Regions from separate parts of the Lacrimispora indolis DSM 755 genome, predicted to be linked through region 1. Evidence: a T-box and tRNA genes for the amino acid it is inferred to sense, from the RefSeq annotation. Region 1 holds a T-box; the other holds one or more tRNA genes.
The links. A T-box is a leader RNA that pairs with one kind of tRNA and senses whether it is charged. The one in region 1 lies ahead of tyrS (tyrosine--tRNA ligase), so its partner is inferred to be a tRNA-Tyr.

Region 1 (7,767 bases):
AGCGCATACTTTCGCGCAATGGAATCAGCAGTGCCGCCTACGCCGTAAGGACATATAATTTTGATGGTTGCACCGCTTTGGCCTCCCGCGGCTGCGGTTGACTCCTTCGAGGTATTTCCGGATGGTTCCGATTGTGTGGCGGACGCACCGCATCCTGCCAGGGAAACTGCTGTAACAGCTGCAAGTACCATTGCTAATATTCTCTTTTTCATATACAACCTCCTGATATATTATTTGTTTTTGCTTTTCAATTCCCTTAATACTTAAGTTCCTTATTTTCCCCTATAAGTCCCGGAACAGCGCCCTGCCTGATCAAGGGTTCCCGTTCCGGATGGGCAATGACCCATTTGTTGCGCTGCAAAAGCAGTTTTCCTTCGTCCTCCGCTGCCTCCGGCTTATGCTCCAAAGGCGTATTCGTTCCCCTTGGAAGGATTATAATATCTTTAAACCCTTCATCCGTTACCCGGCAGGGTGACAAGTGGAGCGTGGTCTGGTACATCTCAACAACTGTCCCTTTTTCCACAAAAAACACCTTTGCATCCTCTGTCTTGTATGTATTATCCTTAATCTCCCATACATGGCCTAAAACCACCATGAAATCCGTCACGGCGATATTGATCTCACTGCCTTTGTGATATTCAAATCCATTGTAAGCGGTATTTCTTCCATTACAGTACCCTACCTGTATGTCCATCCCGCCGTAAAACCCATCTCTTAAAAAAGCTGCCCCAGGCACCTGTTCCATCTCAGGAACAGAAGCCAGGTATATGTTGCCGTTTTCCGGTATAAGAGATTTTTCTTCCATGTAAGACACCATGTCCGAGAAATCATATCCTGTGACCACCCGTCCATATGTTTTAAATTCCTCATCAAAAACAGAGCGGACTGCCACATCGTTGACTTCGTTTAACCGTTTAATCATCATATTCCTCATTATCATCTTCCTCTGAATCTGTGACCGGACTTTTTTAAGCGCTCCTATCTTTTTACTATTTTTATAGTAGCGCAAAAATCCTCATTTCCATATCCGGCTTCCATAGCCTTTTCATAAACCCCCCATACTGCCTGCTCTCCAGGCATTGAAAAGCCGCATTCATCTGCCAGCTTCATGCAGATACTTACATCCTTTGCCATGTTTTCCACTGAGAAGGCAGTCGTATAATCCTCTGCATCAAGAAAGGCTTTCTTGGAATCCAGATAAAAGTTCTGGCCCCCGCCATAGGAGACGGCTTCCCCATAATCCATAAGGGAAATTCCATTTCTTGCCGCTAAGGCAATGGTTTCATTGACCCCATTCTGAATCTGGGATACCAGGGCATTGTGGCAGATCTTCATTACCAGCCCCTTGCCGTTTTCCCCCATATGCTTTACATTTTCTCCCATGTAAAGGAGGATGGGGCGCATTCTCTCATAGGTTTCCTCATCGCCGCCCACATAGATTCCTAATTTACCTGCAACAGCCGCAGGTTTTGACTTTACCACCGGGGCATCGATGAATCCGGCTCCTGTCTTTTTCACCATCTCTGCAATTTTCACTGATACGCTGGGATCTATGGTACTCATGTCAATGCAGGTTTTCGTGGAATCCAGCACTTCCAGGATCCCCGTGTACACTGCTTTGGAGTGCTCTGACTTGGGGACCATTGAAATAATCACATCAGACACCTTTGCCAGTTCCACGGAATCCCTGCACGCCACAGCACCTTTAGCCGCCAGTAAGTCCGCCTTTTCCTTTACAAAGTCAAACACATAGACTGTATCATCATGCTTTTTCACTATATTCTCACACATGGACTCGCCCATGATGCCAAGTCCGATAAATCCGATCTTCATATCCCAGCCTCTCCTTCTCGTTCATTTCCTTACGCCCACTATTCTGTAATGGTGTTATCCCAGGCATTGATAAAGGTTTCAATCCCCTGGTTGGTATAAGCGTGTTTCATGGTATCCCGATATACATCCAGGCCGGTTGTCACAATGTCGGCTCCTGCCACGGCACATTCCACAATCTGCTTGGGAGTACGGATCGCCGCACAGATAATCTGTGTCTTTTTGTAAAAGCCATAATTCTTATAGATATCCACAATATTTTGTATGTAAGCCTTACAATCCTCACCGTTGGCCTCCTTCCATCCGATGAATGGGGATACGAACAGAGAATGATTCCTGGCTGGAAGAATGGCCTGGGCAGGTGAAAACACCAATGTTACATTCGTGCGGATGCCTTCTGCCTCCAGTTTTCTGGCCGCAGTCATTCCTGCCTCTGTTGCGGGAATTTTGATTACAAAATTAGAACTGATTGCAGCAATCTTTCTGGCTTCCGTTATCATGGCCTCTGCTTCATCCAGGTGAGGATTGATTTCCACTGATACAGGAAAACGGTCATACCCATCCAGTCCCTGGGATTTTATCCAATCTGCAATGCCATGGATTGCCGTAAGAAATGGTTTTCCGCTAAGCATGATATGCCTTGGATTCGTTGTCACACCATCAATACCAAATGTGTTGTAAGCAAACTGAATCTCATCAAGCTTTGCGCTGTCTAAAAAATACTTCATAGCCTAAGTCCTCCTCATTATGTTTATTAATTTTATTAATTAATTAAATCAATTTTACTCAATGCTCTGTTTTTGGTTTTTGGTTTTTGTCTTTTATGTTTAATTTTATTGTTTATATTATAGTAATATAATCCATATGTCAATGGATAATTTGGCGGTTTTTATATTTTGTCATATTGTTTAAATCATTTAATCAATTTTATGCAGATTGACGGAATTTTTATGATCTCCCAAGTTTCAGCACCCGGAACCCCCTCTCCCCTTCTCATAACCTTATTGAAGCAGAACGGGGCAAGCATCCGGCTGCTGTAATATCACCGGGACTCTAGGTTTTAATCTCATTGGTCCGCACAGAACTCATGGAGCAATTTTCAAAAAAAGAACAGGATATGCATTTTTGCATGCCCTGTTCTATCTCTAAAAGGTGTGAAGTTTTAGCTGAATCGCATCTATTTTTCAGCATCTTCTTTTTTATTGCTTTGCAATCACCCTTACAAACTTTTTCTTGCCTCTCTTTACTATCATCCCATCTCCGGACAACTGCTCCTTTGTGAAAACAGTCTTTGCATCAGAAACAGCCTCTCCTTCCACGATCACTCCTCCCTGCTCCACATTGCGCCTTGCCTCAGAACGGCTGGGTGCTAAGCCGGATTTTTGAAGAATGGACAGGATGTCAATGCTTTCGTTAATAAAATCCGCCTCATCCAGCTCACAGGTTGGCATATCTGCCGCATTGCCTCCGGTAAACAGTGCCCTGGCACTCTCTTTTGATCTTTGGGCTTCCTCTTCCCCGTGTACCAGCTTGGTCAGCTCATAGGCCAGGATTTCCTTTGCCTCGTTCAGCTGGCTGCCTTCCCAGCCGTCCATTTCGTCGATCTGCTCAATAGGAAGGAAGGTGAGCATTCGCAGGCATTTTAGTACATCCGCATCGGCAATGTTTCTCCAGTACTGGAAGAAATCAAAGGGAGAAGTCTTTTCCGGATCAAGCCACACGGCACCGGACTGGGTTTTTCCCATCTTGTTTCCTTCGGAATTTAAAAGCAGGGTAATGGTCATGGCATGGGCATCCTTTCCCAGCTTCCGGCGGATCAGCTCCGTGCCCCCAAGCATATTGCTCCACTGGTCATCTCCTCCAAACTGCATGTTGCAGCCATAGCGGTTAAACAGCTCATAAAAGTCATAGCTCTGCATGATCATGTAGTTGAACTCCAGGAAACTTAATCCCTTTTCCATACGCTGCTTATAGCATTCAGCGGACAGCATGCGGTTAACGGAAAAGTGCGGGCCTACCTCCCTGAGAAAATCAATATAATTTAACTCCAGCAGCCAGTCAGCATTGTTGACCATAAGGGCCTTTCCTTCGGAAAAGTCGATAAAACGGCTCATCTGCTTTTTAAAGCAGTCACAGTTATGCTGGATCATATCCACGGTCATCATCTGACGCATGTCGCTTCTTCCGGACGGATCTCCAACCATACCGGTTCCTCCGCCGATAAGGGCGATAGGCTTATTGCCTGCCTCCTGAAGGCGTTTCATTAAACACAGGGCCATAAAATGACCTACATGAAGACTGTCTGCCGTGGGATCAAATCCAATATAAAATACGGCCTTTCCTTCGTTTACCATTTTACTGATCTCTTCTTCGTTTGTCACCTGGGCGATCAGGCCCCGGGCTTTTAATTCTTCATAAATCGTCATCGTCATTCTCCTTTTTCATAAAAAAATAAACCCCGTCCTATCAAAAGGACGAGGCTGAAGTCTCGTGTTACCACCTTAAGTTTATAAACAGCTCACGCTGCCTACCTCTTTGAGTACCTGATGCGATACTCTAGCACAATAACGGGTGCGGGAATCCGTCGCAGCCTACTTGGCATCTCAGCCGTTGGGTACGAAGCTCAAAGATGTATTCACAATCCGTTTTCCACGCGCCTCTCATCTGCCGGCTGCTTTCTGTGTGGTCCTTCAAACTGCTACTTGTTCTTATCAACGCTTTTACATTTGTTTATGAAGTTATTGACTAGTATATGTTGGTTTGATTAATTTGTCAAGAGGGGTTTTTCGAATTTACTCTTTCATCAGGCCTGACATTACGCACATTCCCGCCGCACCCCTTTCCTTTATCTCCTTTAGGCAGCTCACGGTAAGCAGCATCCCTCCAATGGCATAAACAGGAATGCTGACAGCACCGCATACTTCCTCCAGAAAATCAAGTCCTCTGGGAGGCACGCCGGGTTTACAGCCGGTTTTAAAAATATGCCCGGCAATTACATAAGTGGCTCCCAGTTCCTCTGCTCTTCGCGCCTCCTGTACCGAATGAACGGAAGTGCCTATGACAGAAAACTCCGGTTCCGCCCTTCCTTGTTCCTGTAATTTCAAAAGAGGCAAATGTATCTTATCCACATGCAGTTTCTTCGCCGTATCGGAAAAAGAATGAAGAATACAGGGTACCTGAAAGTTTTCGCATATTGGAAGTACAAGACGGGCCAGCCTTTGGTATTCTTCCTCCTCCATATCCTTTTCCCTCAGGACCAATGCCCTGGGCTGCAGTCTGCAGACAGATTCTATTTGTTCTAAAAATGGACGGCTGCATAAATGCCGGTTGGTCACTGCTATGATTCCCTGATAAAATTCGTTCGATCCCATACGTTATACCTCCTGTTATACATACAGATAATCACTCATGACCGGCTGCATACCAAGCCTTAGCAAATCCTTCATGACCGCGTCCACGGAACGGCCGTCTGAAATCTCAAACTGACTGTCCCCCTTTTGCTCCGTTTCATCCGCATGTCCGCCGATTCCGGTACTCACCCCTGCGGAAATTTTTGTGGCTGCAATGTTTACCAGGTTATCCCGTACCCGGGCACATTCCCTGGTGGACACCGTAATGCCTGCAAAGGGCATGAACAGGCGGTATGCCGTTACTACCTGCAAAAGCTGGGGCTCATGAACATCCATGGGATTGATTTTATTATTGTTGATGATCGGACGCAGGCGGGGACATGAGAAGGAAATTTCTGCATGAGGATACTTTCGCTGCAGCAGATAGGCATGCATGCCGGTTGCGAAGGCATCTTTCCGGAAATCATCCAGCCCCAGAAGGGCGGCGATCCCCACTCCCCGCATTCCTCCCTTCAGGGCCCTCTCCTGGGCAGCAAAGCGGTAGGGGAAAATCCGTTTGTGCCCGGCCAGGTGCAGAGTCTCATATTTCTCAGTATGGTAAGTTTCCTGAAAGACCGTTACATAATCGGCACCGCACCGGTGAAGATAGGCATATTCATCCGAATTCATGGGATACACTTCCAACCCTACTGCCTTAAAATATTTCCGGGCAATTTTACAGGCTTCCCCTATATATTTCACATCCGACATTTTCCTGCTTTCCCCTGTCAGGATCAGGACTTCCTTAAGTCCACTTTTTGCAATGGCCCTCATTTCCTTCTCAATGTCTTCCTCACCCAGCTTGGCACGGCTGATCCGGTTATTGCAATGAAAACCGCAGTAAATGCAGAAATTTTCACAATAATTGGAAATATAAACCGGAGTAAACAGATTCACACTGTTGCCAAAATATCTTCTGGTCTCCTTTCTCGCCATACAGGCCATCTCCTCCAGAAACGGCATTGCTGCCGGCGACAGCAGCGCCGCAAAATCTTCCGGGGACCGGTTCTCATGGGCCAGGGCACTTTTCACATCCGCTTCAGTGTATTTGTCGTAATCATAGCTTTCCATGGCCTTTATCACCCGGTCCTGTATGTCTGAATGCAAAACCTCCATATCCGGCAGATAGGTCATATGGTCGATCCGGTTTTTTTTCTGCCATTCTTTGATTTCTTCATTTAAAATGCTTTCGTTGTTATAAGATTCCGTACTCATGATTTCCTCCTTACTCCCGTAAAAATCCGGTCAGGGGCGACGAAGGGCTGGCGCCCTTTTCCATGACCCGGCCCATACCGGCCAGATAAGCCTTTCTGCCTGCCTCAACAGCATTTTTAAAGGCCTCTGCCATAAGCCGAATATCCCCGGCCGTGGCGATCCCCGTATTGGCCATGACCGCAGCAGCTCCCATTTCCATGGCTTCACATGCCTGGGAGGGTTTTCCAATGCCTGCATCCACAATAATTGGCAGATCGATCTCATCAATGAGAATACGGATGAACTCTTTGGTACATAAGCCTTTATTGGAGCCGATGGGGGCACCTAACGGCATGATGGAAGAAGCCCCGGCATTTACCAAATCCCTTGCCGCATTTAAATCCGGATACATATAAGGCATAACGATAAATCCCTCCTTTGCCAGGATTTCCGTTGCTTTTATGGTTTCCTGATTATCCGGAAGCAGATATTTGGAATCATGGATCACTTCAATTTTTATAAAATTCCCGCTTCCTGCTTCCCTTGCCAAACGGGCGATCCGTACGGCCTCCTCTGCATTTCTCGCCCCTGATGTATTGGGAAGAAGGGTGATGCCTTCGGGTATGTAATCCAGGATATTCGCCGTTCCCCCTGCATTGGCTCTCCGGAGAGCCAGGGTGATGATCTCTGCTCCCGCCCTTTCTATGGCCGACTGGATTAAATCCAGGGAGTATTTTCCCGATCCCAGGATGAACCTGGATGTAAATTCAAAACCCCCGATTACCAGCTTATCTTCTTTTATAGGATTCATTTTATTTCCCTCCTGTTTTTTTATAATTCCGGCTGAAGAATCAATTGGGTTATCATATTGGCCTCATGGGCAGCACAGATTGCCACCCTGGGAGCCATCAGCCCGTTTCCGTACCCCGGCTCTGACATTCCGTCGCCGCAAAGATAAAAATTCCGGCTTATCTTCCTGGTACGGATCTCATTACTGTCCCCGTATCCTGCCATCCCCGATGCTGAGACCAGCTTTTTATCCGGGAAATGCTCCATTACGCCGTTCACAAGCATGGCTTTCATTTCCGGCACATCAAACGCTTCGCAGATGATATCCTCTGATTCAAATAACCCGGGTAGGTTGTGCTCTGTTACTTTTACACAATCCGCAGAAATCTCCAGATAAGGATTTATTGCCTTAAGCTCTTCCTTAAGAGCATCCGTCTTATACATTCCGATATGATGGATAAAATACTGCTGTCGGTTCAGATTACTGATATCCACTCTGTCAAAATCAATCAAATGCATATGTCCCACACCGATACGGGCAAGGGCAAAGGCTACATTGGAGCCC
Region 2 (7,767 bases), 1.3 Mb from region 1:
TAGAACGGACACGTTCCAATGGGCGGAGGGAAAAGCGAAGCCTGTGTTAAAGAATGTGTTAACCTGATTCAGCAGGGCAGTGCTGTTTTATATAGCTGGTTTTTACCAGTGATCCGTGAGTTTGAGTTGATCAAGCTTTCGAATGACTGATAAACTTCAGTCACAGTGATGCGGTTACGAAGGTGCACTTCGAAAAGCTGACGCTTTTCTCAGTCACGGCGTTCCACGCCTATACAATCACATAAAAAACTGCTTATGAACACAAGTGTTCAACACAGTTTTCCATATGATTGTGCACGCTTCTGATTGCATCGCGCATGTACCTTGAAAACCACATATTGAAATATATCTAGATTAGTTTTTATATGTCAAAGTATAAAAACAAAATCAAGACATCCGAGGTGTTACATCTTATGATGTAACCAAACAAAACTCGTTAAAGTAACCGTGTAACGTACGGTGAAATAACAAACCTAAGACCAGAGATACAACGCTATGTATCTTAGATGAGTCACCCGCACCCGCAGGTGAACATCGAATTGGTTAAGCTAATAAGAGCGCAGGGTGGATGCCTTGGCACTAAGAGCCGATGAAAGACGTGATAAGCTGCGAAAAGCTTCGGGGAGGAGCAAATATCCTTTGATCCGGAGATATCTGAATGGGGAAACCCAGCTGAGCAAACCTCAGTTGTCGTATGGTGAATCCATAGCCATACGTCGGGAACCCGGGGAACTGAAACATCTAAGTACCCGGAGGAAAAGAAAGAAAACTCGATTTCCAAAGTAGCGGCGAGCGAAATGGAAAGAGCCTAAACCGGTATGCGTGCATACCGGGGTTATGGACTGCAATAAGTGAGACGATTTGTTACCAGAACGGTCCTGGAAAGACCGGCCATAGAAAGTGAAAGCCTTGTATGGGAAAGCAATAGTCAGCGAGCAGGATCCAAAGTACCACGAGACACGAGAAACCTTGTGGGAATTCGGGGGGACCACCCCCCAAGGCTAAATACTACTTAGTGACCGATAGCGCATAGTACTGTGAAGGAAAGGTGAAAAGGACCCCGGGAGGGGAGTGAAAGAGAACCTGAAACCCTGTGTTTACAAGCTGTGGAACCACATTTTAAGTGGAACCGCGTACTTTTTGTAGAACGGTCCGGCGAGTTACCGTTACTGGCAAGGTTAAGCACTTAAGGTGCGGAGCCGAAGGGAAACCAAGTCTTAATAGGGCGAATGAGTCAGTAAAGGTAGACCCGAAACCGGGTGATCTACCCATGTCCAGGTTGAAGTTTCCGTAAAAGGAAATGGAGGACCGAACGCACATCCGTTGAAAAGGGTGGCGATGAGGTGTGGGTAGGGGAGAAATTCCAATCGAACCCGGAGATAGCTGGTTCTCCTCGAAATAGCTTTAGGGCTAGCCTCGTATTAGTCTGCCGGAGGTAGAGCACTGAATTTCCTAGGGGGCGTCAAAGCTTACCAAAGAATATCAAACTCCGAATGCCGGTCAGATGATGTACGGGAGTCAGACTGCACGAGATAAGTTGGGCAGTCAAAAGGGAAAGAGCCCAGACCACCAGCTAAGGTCCCAAAGTGCGTGTTAAGTGGAAAAGGATGTGGGATTTCAGAGACAACTAGGATGTTGGCTTAGAAGCAGCCACACATTCAAAGAGTGCGTAATAGCTCACTAGTCGAGAGGTCCTGCGCCGAAAATGTCCGGGGCTAAAACACGACACCGAAGCTGTGGAATGTGTATTCATACACATTGGTAGAGGAGCATTCTTAACGCACAGAAGCATTACCGTAAGGAGATGTGGAGTGTTAAGAAGAGAGAATGCCGGAATGAGTAGCGAGATGGAGGTGAGAATCCTCCAGGCCGAATATCTAAGGTTTCCAGAGTAAAGCTGATCTGCTCTGGGTAAGTCGGGGCCTAAGGCGAGGTCGAAAGACGTAGTCGATGGACAACAGGTTGAAATTCCTGTACCGCATATCATCAGAACTGTGGGGACACAGAACCGAGGAAGAACCCGGGAATGAAAAGACCGGGGCAAGCATTTTACTGGCTGAGATGGAAAATCCGCTCAGCAACAGGAAGGTGTGACGCGTACCGAACACAAGTAGGGAAGTCTTCGTAGGGGCTGTCAAGAAAAGCCGCTATTGTGTGATATGTGCCCGTACCGTAAACCGACACAGGTGGATGAGGAGAGAATCCTAAGGCCGGCGGGAGAAGCATTGTTAAGGAACTCGGCAAAATGACCCCGTAACTTCGGGATAAGGGGTGCCTGAGAAATCAGGCCGCAGAGAATAGGCTCAAGCAACTGTTTAGCAAAAACACAGGTCTATGCAAAACCGAAAGGTGAGGTATATGGGCTGACGCCTGCCCGGTGCTGGAAGGTTACGAGGAGGGGTTAGCGGCAACGCGAAGCTCTGAATTTAAGCCCCAGTAAACGGCGGCCGTAACTATAACGGTCCTAAGGTAGCGAAATTCCTTGTCGGGTAAGTTCCGACCCGCACGAAAGGCGTAATGATTTGAGCGCTGTCTCGACAATGCACCCGGTGAAATTGAAGTACCAGTGAAGATGCTGGTTACCTGCGCCAGGACGGAAAGACCCCATGGAGCTTTACTCCAGCTTGATACTGGGATTCGGTACTGCATGTACAGGATAGGTGGGAGGCAGTGAAGATAGGACGCCAGTCTTATCAGAGCCGATGTTGGGATACCACCCTTGCGGTATTGGGTTTCTAACCTGCAGCCATGACCTGGCTGGGGGACAATGTCAGGCGGGGAGTTTGACTGGGGCGGTCGCCTCCGAAAGGGTATCGGAGGCGCTCAAAGGTTCCCTCAGAATGGACGGAAACCATTCGAAGAGTGCAAAGGCATAAGGGAGCTTGACTGCGACACCGACGGGTGGAGCAGGTAGGAAACTAGGACTTAGTGATCCGGTGGTATAAAGTGGGATTGCCATCGCTCAACGGATAAAAGCTACCCTGGGGATAACAGGCTTATCACTCCCAAGAGTTCACATCGACGGAGTGGTTTGGCACCTCGATGTCGGCTCATCGCATCCTGGGGCTGTAGTAGGTCCCAAGGGTTGGGCTGTTCGCCCATTAAAGCGGTACGCGAGCTGGGTTCAGAACGTCGTGAGACAGTTCGGTCCCTATCCGGCGTGGGCGTAGGATATTTGAGAGGAGCTGTCCTTAGTACGAGAGGACCGGGATGGACTGACCTCTGGTGTATCTGTTGGTGATCAACACCATGGCAGAGTAGCCAAGTCGGGAAGGGATAAACGCTGAAGGCATCTAAGCGTGAAGCCCCCCTCAAGATGAGATATCCCATCGCAAGAGTAAGACCCCTTGAAGACGACGAGGTAGATAGGGCAGAGGTGGAAGCATGGCAACATGTGTAGCTGACTGTCACTAATAGGTCGAGGGCTTAACCAGGTTGGTTTAGGTAAGAGGAAAAAAAACGGATGAAAATAGATATGTAACAATGTGTGGTTTTGAGGGTATATGCAATAGCCTTCAATAAGTTTTGGCCTGGTGGCTCAGTTGGTTAGAGCGCCGCCCTGTCACGGCGGAGGTCGTGGGTTCGAGTCCCATCCGGGTCGTTTAAAACTAAATTTTGATCATGGGATCTTAGCTCAGCTGGGAGAGCATCTGCCTTACAAGCAGAGGGTCATAGGTTCGAGCCCTATAGGTCCCATTCGGTATGCAAAGCAACACGCATGAGAAGATTTGTGCCGATGTGGCTCAATTGGCAGAGCAGCTGATTTGTAATCAGCAGGTTATCGGTTCGAGTCCGATCATCGGCTTGCATCACTTTAATAAAATATGGATGGGTTCCCGAGTGGCCAAAGGGGGCAGACTGTAAATCTGTTGCGACACGCTTCGATGGTTCGAATCCATCTCCATCCATTTGGTGATTAAAATCTTAATCACTGCATATAATATAATTAAATAACGCGGGGTGGAGCAGTCTGGAAGCTCGTCGGGCTCATAACCCGAAGGTCGCAGGTTCAAATCCTGCCCCCGCAATTTTTTTTGAGTAATTTTAGGAAAATGTGTACGAATGAAAGTACATAGGCCCAGATAGCTCAGTTGGTAGAGCAGAGGACTGAAAATCCTCGTGTCGCTGGTTCGATTCCGGCTTTGGGCATATGGGATACTAGCTCAGGTGGTAGAGCACTTGACTTTTAATCAAGTTGTCCGGGGTTCGAGTCCCCGGTGTCTCAGGACAAGCCTTGAAACAGAGATGTTTCAAGGCTTTTTGTTTTATAGAAAATTTTGCAGATATAGAGATTTATGAAGGTAGAGTTACTCATCAAAATGGGATCATTCATCAAATTCTACAATTACATAATAACCACGATCATTGTGCTTGATCTCTTTGACAATTCCATGATCGGATTTGATACGATCCCTTCCCATGTAGCAGCCGGACATGGCCACAGCAGGGTCTATGATATAGCTGTAGCTGCTGGTTCCTTCCCGTTCTATGATCTGAACGTCATCTCCGGCTTTTACCAGGCCAGGGCGTTCCATTTTAAATTCAATTAATCTCATGATAACCATCTCCTTTTTTCTTTCCGAAGTTATATTATAGCGCTGTGAGAAAAAATTGTAAAGAGAGGATAAGGATGCTATACTAAAGGGGTCGAATTATAAAGAAGAATGGAAAAAGAGCAGGGAAATGGGCCAGTGGTTTATGGAGGCAGAAGGCGGTTCATACTATGAATGATACACCTGATTTATTAAAGAAACTAAAGGAATATGGGAAATCGGATTTTTATCCCTTTCATATGCCGGGTCATAAAAGGCAGTATAAAGAATCTTTTGCGGCTGATTTTCCAAATCCTTTTTCCTTAGATATTACGGAAATAGAAGGTTTTGATAATTTACACCATCCGGAAGGTATTTTAAAGGAGTCTATGGAATGGGCTTCAGGGATTTATGGGAGCAGCAGGACATATTATCTGATCAATGGGAGCAGCAGCGGAATACTCAGCGCCATAAGCGGAACTGTATCAAGGGGCGGAACCATTCTTATGAGCAGGAATTGCCATAAGTCAGCATTTCATGGAGTTTTCCTCAATCAGTTGAAAGTGGAATATATTTATCCACAAATCATACCGGAATTCGGTATTCAAGGTGGATTAATTCCAGGAAAAATAGAAGAAATGTTGATGAACCATCGTGAAATTCAGGCTGTATTTGTAGTATCCCCAACCTATGATGGAATTGTATCTGATGTTAAAGCTATTGCAGAGATCGTTCATAGGTTTCACCTGCCTCTTATTGTGGATGAAGCTCATGGAGCGCATTTTTCCTTTGGGCGAGAGGGAAAATTTCCGGTTTCCGCATTAGAGCTTGGAGCGGATGTGGTAATTCAAAGCCTTCATAAGACTCTTCCTTCCTTTACTCAGACGGCTGTTATGCATGTCAGGGAAGGATATGTGGATATGGGGAGATTAGACCGCTATGTGCATATATATCAAACCAGCAGCCCTTCCTACGTGCTGATGGCGGGGATCGAGAGCTGTATACGGTATATGGCCGGGGAAGGGGTGAAGCAGATGAAGCTCTTCTCCGATAAAATAGATTGGATCCGAATGGTTTTGTCTGGCTTGAATCATCTGAAACTTCTTACGGATCAGGAGAAGGGGATGCATGGAATCTATGACATGGACCGCTCCAAGATCATCATTTCCACAAGGGGTACGGGAAAATCGGGTACCTGGCTGGATGACAGGTTGAGAAAAGAATATCATCTGGAAATGGAAATGTGCGGTCCAGACTATGTGACTGCCATAACGACTCTGGCTGATACCCAGGAAGGTCTTGAACGGCTATGCAATGCCCTTCTTTCTATTGATTCTATGCTTTCCACGGAGGCTGGTTATGAAGGTGGTGAGATCGGCTTATGTCAGGAGCTGGATAGAACACCGGAATGTCGTCTGACCATTGCTCAGGCTATGGATGAACCCAGGCACAGAATCGCTATTCCCCACGGAGAAGGAATGATATCGGCGGAATTTGTTTACGTGTACCCGCCAGGAATTCCTATCGTTGTACCAGGGGAGGTTTTAAATAAAACATCTATTGACCTGATCATGAAGTATAAGGAACTGGGGCTTGCGGTGCAGGGTATGGAGGATGAGGATTCCAGAGAACTTTATGTGGTTGATGAAGTATGAGTGGTTGGAAAGAAAAATAAAGACAAAATTAAGGATAAGATAAAGGTAAGTCAAAAGATAAAATAAAAGATAAGATAAAAGGTAAGTCAAAAGATAAAATAAAAGATAAGATAAAAGGTAAGTCAAAAGATAAGATAAAAGGTAAGTCAAAAGATAAGATAAAAGGTAAGTCAAAAGATAAGATAAAAGATAAGGCAAAAGATGAGATAAAAGATAAAAAAGAGATACAGGATAAAATAAAAGATAGAATAAAAGATGGAGCAGAAAAAATGGGCAAAATATTCTATGTAATGGGAAAGAGCGCTTCCGGAAAGGATTCGATTTATAAAAGACTTTTAAAGAGGCTTCCTCAATTAAAGAGAGTTGTTTTATATACCACCAGACCGATCCGGGATGGAGAACGGGATGGGGTGGAATATCATTTTACTACCATGGATAAACTGGAGGAATTCAGGAAAGAAAACAGGCTTATTGAGGAGAGGACGTATGAAACCATTTATGGGCCGTGGAGTTATTTTACTGTTGATGACGGTCAGATTAATTTAGAAGAGAAAAATGGGTATTTAATGATCGGAACTTTGGAATCTTATGAAAAGACCAGGGATTACTTTGGAAAGGACAGGCTGTTTCCTATTTATGTTGAGGTTGATGACGGGGACCGGCTTTTGAGAGCAATCAGACGGGAAAGGGGACAGAAGACACCAAAATATAAGGAGCTTTGCAGAAGGTTTCTGGCCGATGAAGAGGACTTTAAAGAAGAGAATCTGGTTCGATGCGGAATACATAGGCGGTTCTGCAATCAGGAGCTGGAAACGTGCCTGGATGAGATCGTAAAAGCTGTGACTGCTGAGATATAAATGATTAAAATAAGCATGAAAGGGATATGGGATTCCATAGCGACTTTCATGCTTATTTTAAAGTTGATTTTTATTTAGCGGCAAGCCGTTTGGCCTTTGCTTCCATACGGGTTCTTGTTACGTCGATAAATACGGCGGCGATTATTACAAGGCCGATAACAACGTACTGTACGGAGCTTGAAGTATTTAAGAGTGTTAAACCATTTCGAATGGTAGAGATCATCAGGGCGCCGATCAGGGTTCCCCAGATGGTTCCTTTTCCACCCATAAAGGAGGCACCGCCAATGATACATGCCGCAATGGCATCGGTATCATATGGTGAGATAGCTGCGGAAGGATTGGCTACTGCGGAGCGCCCTACAATAACCAGACCGGCAATGGCGCACATAAATCCGGATAAGCTGTAAACAAATATCAGTACATTATCGGAATTGATTCCGGAAAGGCGGGCAGCTTCCGGATTGCCGCCTACACAGTAAATCATTCTTCCAAGAGCAGTTTTATTTAAGAAGAAATGATAAACCACATAGATCAATATCAAAATAATAAAGCATAATGGAATCCCGGAGAATCCGCCGGACACCTTAAATAAGTTGCTGGAACCTAAAAATGTAACGGCAGCCGGAAAGTCGGAAATTGTTTTTGTTGAAACCACCAGCAGTGCAAGTCCGCAGAGCACATTTTTCATACCAAGGGTTGAAACGAACGGATGGGGAAGGTGCA

Region 2: it encodes a tRNA-Tyr, which carries the amino acid that the T-box ahead of tyrS (tyrosine--tRNA ligase) is inferred to sense. The anticodon was not compared.

Annotation. Positions count from the first base shown of each region.
Region 1 covers NZ_AZUI01000001.1:3,165,647-3,173,413, reverse strand. Annotated here, with positions in the region: gene K401_RS0115275 (type 2 periplasmic-binding domain-containing protein) at 1-212, opposite strand, end outside; gene K401_RS0115270 (DUF4867 family protein) at 257-922, opposite strand; gene K401_RS0115265 (NAD(P)-dependent oxidoreductase) at 979-1,833, opposite strand; gene K401_RS0115260 (transaldolase family protein) at 1,872-2,558, opposite strand; gene tyrS (tyrosine--tRNA ligase) at 3,030-4,256, opposite strand; T-box leader at 4,298-4,554, opposite strand; gene K401_RS0115245 (thiamine phosphate synthase) at 4,623-5,201, opposite strand; gene thiH (2-iminoacetate synthase ThiH) at 5,217-6,434, opposite strand; gene K401_RS0115235 (thiazole synthase) at 6,445-7,224, opposite strand; gene thiF (sulfur carrier protein ThiS adenylyltransferase ThiF) at 7,245-7,767, opposite strand, start outside.
Region 2 covers NZ_AZUI01000001.1:1,843,992-1,851,758, reverse strand. Annotated here, with positions in the region: rRNA gene K401_RS0108875 (23S ribosomal RNA) at 542-3,434, shown strand; tRNA gene K401_RS0108870 (tRNA-Asp) at 3,528-3,601, shown strand; tRNA gene K401_RS0108865 (tRNA-Val) at 3,624-3,696, shown strand; tRNA gene K401_RS0108860 (tRNA-Thr) at 3,733-3,805, shown strand; tRNA gene K401_RS0108855 (tRNA-Tyr) at 3,827-3,908, shown strand; tRNA gene K401_RS0108850 (tRNA-Met) at 3,955-4,028, shown strand; tRNA gene K401_RS0108845 (tRNA-Phe) at 4,077-4,149, shown strand; tRNA gene K401_RS0108840 (tRNA-Lys) at 4,153-4,225, shown strand; gene K401_RS0108835 (hypothetical protein) at 4,326-4,556, opposite strand; gene K401_RS0108830 (aminotransferase class I/II-fold pyridoxal phosphate-dependent enzyme) at 4,724-6,187, shown strand; gene K401_RS0108825 (guanylate kinase) at 6,457-7,044, shown strand; gene K401_RS0108820 (ABC transporter permease) at 7,115-7,767, opposite strand, start outside.